DNA from 2 places in the Apilactobacillus sp. EABW-1NA genome. Region 2 is predicted to be linked to the other one. Evidence: a T-box and tRNA genes for the amino acid it is inferred to sense, from the RefSeq annotation. Region 2 holds a T-box; the other holds one or more tRNA genes.
The links. The T-box of region 2 lies ahead of leuS (leucine--tRNA ligase). A T-box ahead of a tRNA ligase gene usually reads a tRNA of that ligase, here a tRNA-Leu.

Region 1 (3,264 bases), on a different contig from region 2:
TTCCTATCTTAATTGCACCGTATTTCTTCGCAATTTGGCCAGATAAGGTCAAGATTGCTTCAGCCTTAGGTGAGTATGGTAGGTATGTGTCCTTGTCTGAATCGGTTAAGTTACCGTATCCAACCAAGATTTCCATTTCGCCTTTAATATCATCTTCGTGTACATCGCATTGCTTTAAGGCTGACTTTGCGATGCCGTTATCTTCCATAGATAAAGCTAGTAATAAGTGTTCTGTCCCAATCCCTTGGTGGCCAAACACTTTGGCTTGTTCTTGTGCCAAAATCAATACGTTCTTTGCGCTTGGAGTAAAAATGTTATCCATATCGTGCCTCACTTTCTAGCTTTTGTATCTTAAATGATCAAGTATTGCGACCATTATATTCGCTCTAATCTCATTTTCAAGTAGTTTGTTGCCAACGGCTAGTGTCTGCTTGTTAATAGATGCTAACACTAAATCGGCTTCATTGTCAGTAATTAGATCATTTAACACCAAAGTGTTGATAATTGCTTTACCCTCACGTTGTGTTAAATCGTCGCCAATGGCATTAATCAGCGTATCTAAAATATCTATATTATCAAGCAGCTTCACCTTTTCAATGCGGATATATCCACCGCCACCACGTTTACTTTCGACTACGTATCCATTTTGAATGGTAAACCTAGTCTTAATAACGTAGTTAATTTGTGATGGAACCACATCAAAATGGCTGGCAATATCAGATCTACTTATTTCGACTCTCTCGTCTTCAGCAATCATTTCCTTTAAATACTTCTCAATAATATCCGAAATATTCTTACCCTGCATAATACCACCTCTTTCTTTGACTAATTCTGACTATAATTATACGGACTTATATTGAAAATGCAAAGATTTTTAACGAAAAACAAAAAAGAGAAAACAAATTAATGTTTTCTCTTTTGGTTATATTATCGGGAAGACAGGATTCGAACCTGCGACCCCCTGGTCCCAAACCAGGTGCTCTACCAAGCTGAGCTACTTCCCGAAAATAAAAAAATGCACCCAGTAGGAGTCGAACCTACAACCTTCTGATTCGTAGTCAGACACTCTATCCAGTTGCGCTATGGGTGCATAATAGTATTAAATTATTGAAATGCCGAGGACCGGGATCGAACCGGTACGGTTATCACTAACCGCAGGATTTTAAGTCCTGTGCGTCTGCCAATTCCGCCACCCCGGCAGAACTATGCAAAAGCGGAAGACGGGATTCGAACCCGCGACCCCCACCATGGCAAGGTGATGTTCTACCACTGAACTACTTCCGCATAATGCCGACTAGATGATTCGAACACCCGACCTCTTCATTACTAGTGAAGCGCTCTAGCCAACTGAGCTAAGTCGGCAGCAATTATGCAAATTGCAAATGCGGGCGAAGGGATTCGAACCCCCACTTCCATAAGGAAACTAGAACCTAAATCTAGCGCGTCTGCCAGTTCCGCCACGCCCGCATGATTATATTAAAATGTATATGGCATAGAGCCAATGAGCCGTGGCAGGTTCGAACTGCCGACCCTCTGATTAAAAGTCAGATGCTCTACCGGCTGAGCTAACGGCTCATATGGAGGATACAGGGCTCGAACCTGTGACCTCCTGCTTGTAAGGCAGATGCTCTCCCAACTGAGCTAATCCTCCATGAGGTCTTCCAAGTTATCTCTTAACAAGACAACTATTTAATAATATCATTTCTTTCAAGTGATGTCAACAAGAAATTTTACTTAATTGTTGATATGACTTGCTTCTGAGCCGTTCTCTTTAACTCAACAAAAGATATTATATCTAAATTTCTGCTATCTGTCTACCCTTTTTTTCAAAAAAATAAAAAAGCGACAATCTTTCGATTATCGCTTTAGTTATAACTATTCAATTAGTCTTCTTTTTCGATCTTAGTCTTACCACCCATGTATGGTTGTAGTACTTCTGGAATGTTGATTGATCCATCTTCATTTTGGAAGTTTTCTAAGATAGCAGCTACAGTTCTACCAACAGCTAAGCCAGAACCGTTTAGAGTGTGAACATATTGTAGTTTACCATTTTCATCCCTGTATTGGATGTGTGCACGACGTGCTTGGAAATCAGTGGTGTTTGAACAACTTGAGATTTCACGGTAACGACCTTGAGCTGGCATCCATACTTCGATGTCATGAGTCATTGCAGCAGTGAAACTCATGTCACTAGTAGTTAATGTGATTACATGGTAAGGAATACCTAGCATCTTCAATAGGTCTTCTGCATGTGCAGTAATGCTTTCTAGTGCATCCCATGATTGTTCAGGTTTAGTGAATTGAACCATTTCTACCTTATTGAATTGGTGTAGACGAATTAGACCTCTTGTGTCTCTTCCGGCACTACCAGCTTCTGATCTAAATGCTGGTGATAGTGCAGTGAACTTAACTGGTAGTTTGTCTGCATCCATTACTTCATCTCTGTAGTAGTTTACCAATGGAACTTCGGCAGTAGGAATCATTGTTAAATCACTGTCAGCAATTTCGAAACCGGCCTTTGTTTCCTTAAACTTAGGGAATTGACCAGTACCAAACATTGATGCTGAGTTTACCATGTATGGTGGTAATACTTCTTTATAACCAGCCTTAGCATTTTGGTCTAAATAGAAGTTGTAAATGGCACGTTCTAGCTGTGCACCTGCACCCATGTAGTAAACAAAACGACTACCGGCAACCTTAGCACTTGCTTCGAAGTCTAAGATGCCTAACTTTTCACCTAAGTCCCAGTGATGTTTTGGTTCGAAGTCAAACTTACGTGGTTCACCGTATTTTCTTAGTTCAACGGCACCTTCTTCAGTCAAACTAACTGGAACGTCATCTGCTGGAATGTTTGGTAAGTGCGCCGCTAAGTCTTGTTGATCTTGTTCAACTTTTTCAAGTTGTTCATCTAATTCCTTAACTTCCTTACCTACTTGTTGCATTTCAGCGATGGCGTCAGCAGCGTCTTCCTTGTTACGTTTTGCTTCCGCAATTTTCTTTGATACTTCGTTCTTCTTAGCTTTTAATCCTTCACTTTTTACGATTAGTTCACGACGCTTTTCATCGTAACCTAATAGTTCATCGATTGTTTCAGCTTTGATATTTCTAGTAGCTAACTTTTCCTTTACCCAGTCAGCGTTTTGACGAATCATTTTCATATCTAACATAGTAAATACCTCCAATTTTGCAAATAAAAAAGAAGACCTCCATCCATTGGGACGAAGGTCTTCTTTTCGCGGTACCACCCAAGTTCTTAGCACATGC
Region 2 (3,264 bases):
CATTCGTTTACAAATACCATCATGCTTGAAATTGCAACATTGAAACGAAGGTTTTCGTAGTCATCAGTTACCTTCTTAACAGTTTGGTTGTAAATCTTATCTAATTTATGGTCATTTACAGTAGTGATACGGTCACGAAGTCTTTCTTCATCATCAATCATTAATCTCCAAACACGGTTAACCCATCTGTTGGCACCATTAATACCTTCAGTACTCCATGGTTTTGATTCAGTTAATGGTCCCATGAACATTTCGTATAATCTCAATGTATCTGCACCGTATTCTTCAACGATATCGTCAGGGTTAACAACGTTACCCTTTGATTTAGACATCTTTTCGTGGTTAGTACCTAAAATCATTCCTTGGTTAACTAACTTGTGGAATGGTTCCTTGGTAGGAACAACACCTAAATCGTAAAGAACTTTGTGCCAGAAACGGGCATATAGTAAGTGAAGAACGGCATGTTCTGCACCACCAATGTATAGGTCAACTGGTAACCATTTCTTTAATAATTCAGGGTCAGCAATCATCTTATCATTGTGTGGATCAATGTATCTTAAGTAATACCATGAACTACCAGCCCATTGTGGCATGGTGTTAGTTTCACGTTTACCCTTACGACCATTTTCATCAACAACATTTACCCATTCATCGATGTTAGCTAATGGAGATTCACCAGTACCTGATGGTTCAATGTTATCAGTTTCAGGTAATACCAATGGAAGTTCATCTTCTGGTACTAAACCAGTTTCACCGTCTTCCCAATGAATAACTGGGATTGGTTCACCCCAGTATCTTTGACGTGAGAAGATCCAGTCTCTTAAACGGTAGTTAGTCTTTGCATGACCTGATTTATTATCTTCCAACCATTTTACGATAGCGTCAATGGCATCTTTTTTGTTCATACCATCTAAGAAGTCTGAGTTAATGTGAACACCGTCACCAGTGTAAGCTTCTTTTTCAATGTCGCCACCTTCGATAACTGGTTTGATAGGAAGGTCAAATTTCTTGGCAAATTCATAATCACGGTCATCATGTGCTGGAACAGCCATAATTGCACCAGTTCCGTATGATGAAAGAACGTAGTCACCAATCCAAATTGGAATTTGTTCACCATTAACTGGGTTAATTCCGTAAGCTCCGGTAAATACACCAGACTTGTCTTTGTTTAAATCAGTACGTTCTAAATCAGACTTAGTAGCAACTTCCTTACGGTAAGCTTCAATTGCTTCTTTCTTGTCGTCAGTAGCAATCTTGTCTACTAAATCATGATCAGGTGCTAACACAATGTATCCAGCACCGAATAATGTATCTGGTCTAGTTGTGAAAACTTCAATCTTTTCATCATGATCTTTAACACCAAAAAATACGCTAGCACCCTTTGAACGACCGATCCAGTTTCTTTGCATTTCTTTAATGCTTTCTGGCCAGTCTAAGTCGTCTAAGTCATCGATTAAACGATCAGCGTAAGCGGTAATCTTTAATACCCATTGTTTCATTGGGACACGGTATACTGGGTATCCACCACGTTCAGTCTTACCATCGATAACTTCTTCGTTAGCAACAACGGTTCCACCCATAAAGTCTGGAGCCCAGTTAACTTCGATTTCGTCTTCGTAAGCTAAACCTTTTTTGTATAATTGTTCGAAAATCCATTGAGTCCACTTGTAGTACTTAGGATCAGTAGTATCAACTTCTCTGTCCCAGTCGTATGAGAAACCTAATGACTTAATTTGTTCTCTAAAGTGTTCGATGTTCTTTTGAGTAAATGAACCAGGATGGTTACCTGTCTTCAATGCGTATTGTTCTGCAGGTAAACCGAATGCATCAAATCCAATTGGATGTAATACGTTCTTTCCTTGCATTCTCTTAAATCTAGCCATGATATCAGTCGCAGTGTATCCTTCAGGATGTCCTACGTGAAGTCCTTGACCAGAAGGATATGGGAACATATCTAGAGCATAGTAATTTTCTTTGTTTTCATCATTTGTTGTTTTAAAAGTTTCATTGGTTTCCCAATATTTTTGCCATTTCTTTTCAACATCTTTGTGATTATAAGCCATAAAAAATTCCTCCTTTAATCAGTTATCGAATAAAAAAGTCCTATAAGCTATAAAGCCTATAGGACGAAAATTCCGCGGTACCACCTAAGTTTATCTATAAAGTACAGATACATCTCAAGTCCTTAACGCGGAAAACGTCTTAACCTACTGAGATTCAGTCAAGATCTCTACGACTAGTTCAATTAGCATTGGTCTAAATTCACAGCAGCCATTTAGTTTCTGAAAAGCAACGCCAATTTACTACCTCGTATCAACAATTTCTATTCGGTAATTTAATTATTTTAAATATACCAGTCTACAGAATTAAAATCAAGGACAATTATCAAATGTGTTAGAATTATTGATAGTTATTAATCAAGGAGTAATTAAATAATGAAAATTCAACCATCAGTTAGATACAGTCATACCCTTTTATCTCAATTGGTGCAAAACGGCGACACTGTCGTTGATGCAACCGTTGGAAAAGGAAATGATACTGAGTTTCTGTCACAGTTAGTCGGTGAAAATGGTAAAGTTTATGGGTTCGATGTGCAAACTGAAGCAATTAACTACACCAAACAAAGATTAGATGACAAAAATTTAAGTAGTAACGTCACACTTTTTAATACCGGTCATGAAAATATTGAAAAACTAGTCGATGGATCAATTAATGCCGCCATCTTTAACCTTGGATATCTACCGGGAAGCAATAAGGATATCATCACAAAACCGGACACTACCCTGACAGCAATTAAGGCATGTCTGGACAAACTAGAAGTAAATGGCATTGTCGTCTTAGTTCTATACTATGGACACGATGGTGGTCCACAAGAAAAGGATGCCGTAATTCAATATGCTCAAAGTTTAGACCAAAAAACATTTTCAGTCATGCAATATCAATTCATTAATCAGGTTCATTGCCCACCTATCCTATTGGCAATACAAAAAAATTCCAACTAATTAAAGTTGGAATTTTTTTCTTTACTTTTTAGCTAAAATACGATCATATAAGTTTACAATTACCGCAAAGATAACGATAAACAAACATACCCAAAATACTTTGTGTAATGAATCGTAAATCACGTTTCTTAATGGTTCCATTAACTTAGCTGGAACTAAATGAGCAGTTTTAACGTTAACAATTTTATTAATCATATCCATTTTGGCACCATCAGTATGAAGAATTCCAATGGTTAATTGTCTATTCATCACGATACCTAAA

Region 1: it encodes a tRNA-Leu, which carries the amino acid that the T-box ahead of leuS (leucine--tRNA ligase) is inferred to sense. The anticodon was not compared.

Annotation. Positions count from the first base shown of each region.
Region 1 is NZ_JAPDKO010000010.1:49,507-52,770, forward strand. It holds gene OEZ61_RS04195 (ATP-dependent Clp protease ATP-binding subunit) at 1-322, opposite strand, end outside; gene OEZ61_RS04200 (CtsR family transcriptional regulator) at 338-805, opposite strand; tRNA gene OEZ61_RS04205 (tRNA-Pro) at 931-1,004, opposite strand; tRNA gene OEZ61_RS04210 (tRNA-Arg) at 1,017-1,090, opposite strand; tRNA gene OEZ61_RS04215 (tRNA-Leu) at 1,114-1,199, opposite strand; tRNA gene OEZ61_RS04220 (tRNA-Gly) at 1,213-1,284, opposite strand; tRNA gene OEZ61_RS04225 (tRNA-Thr) at 1,289-1,362, opposite strand; tRNA gene OEZ61_RS04230 (tRNA-Leu) at 1,384-1,467, opposite strand; tRNA gene OEZ61_RS04235 (tRNA-Lys) at 1,503-1,575, opposite strand; tRNA gene OEZ61_RS04240 (tRNA-Val) at 1,579-1,651, opposite strand; gene serS (serine--tRNA ligase) at 1,884-3,167, opposite strand.
Region 2 is NZ_JAPDKO010000002.1:146,274-149,537, forward strand. It holds gene leuS (leucine--tRNA ligase) at 1-2,063, opposite strand, end outside; T-box leader at 2,120-2,326, opposite strand; gene OEZ61_RS01140 (class I SAM-dependent methyltransferase) at 2,436-3,002, shown strand; gene OEZ61_RS01145 (MDR family MFS transporter) at 3,024-3,264, opposite strand, start outside.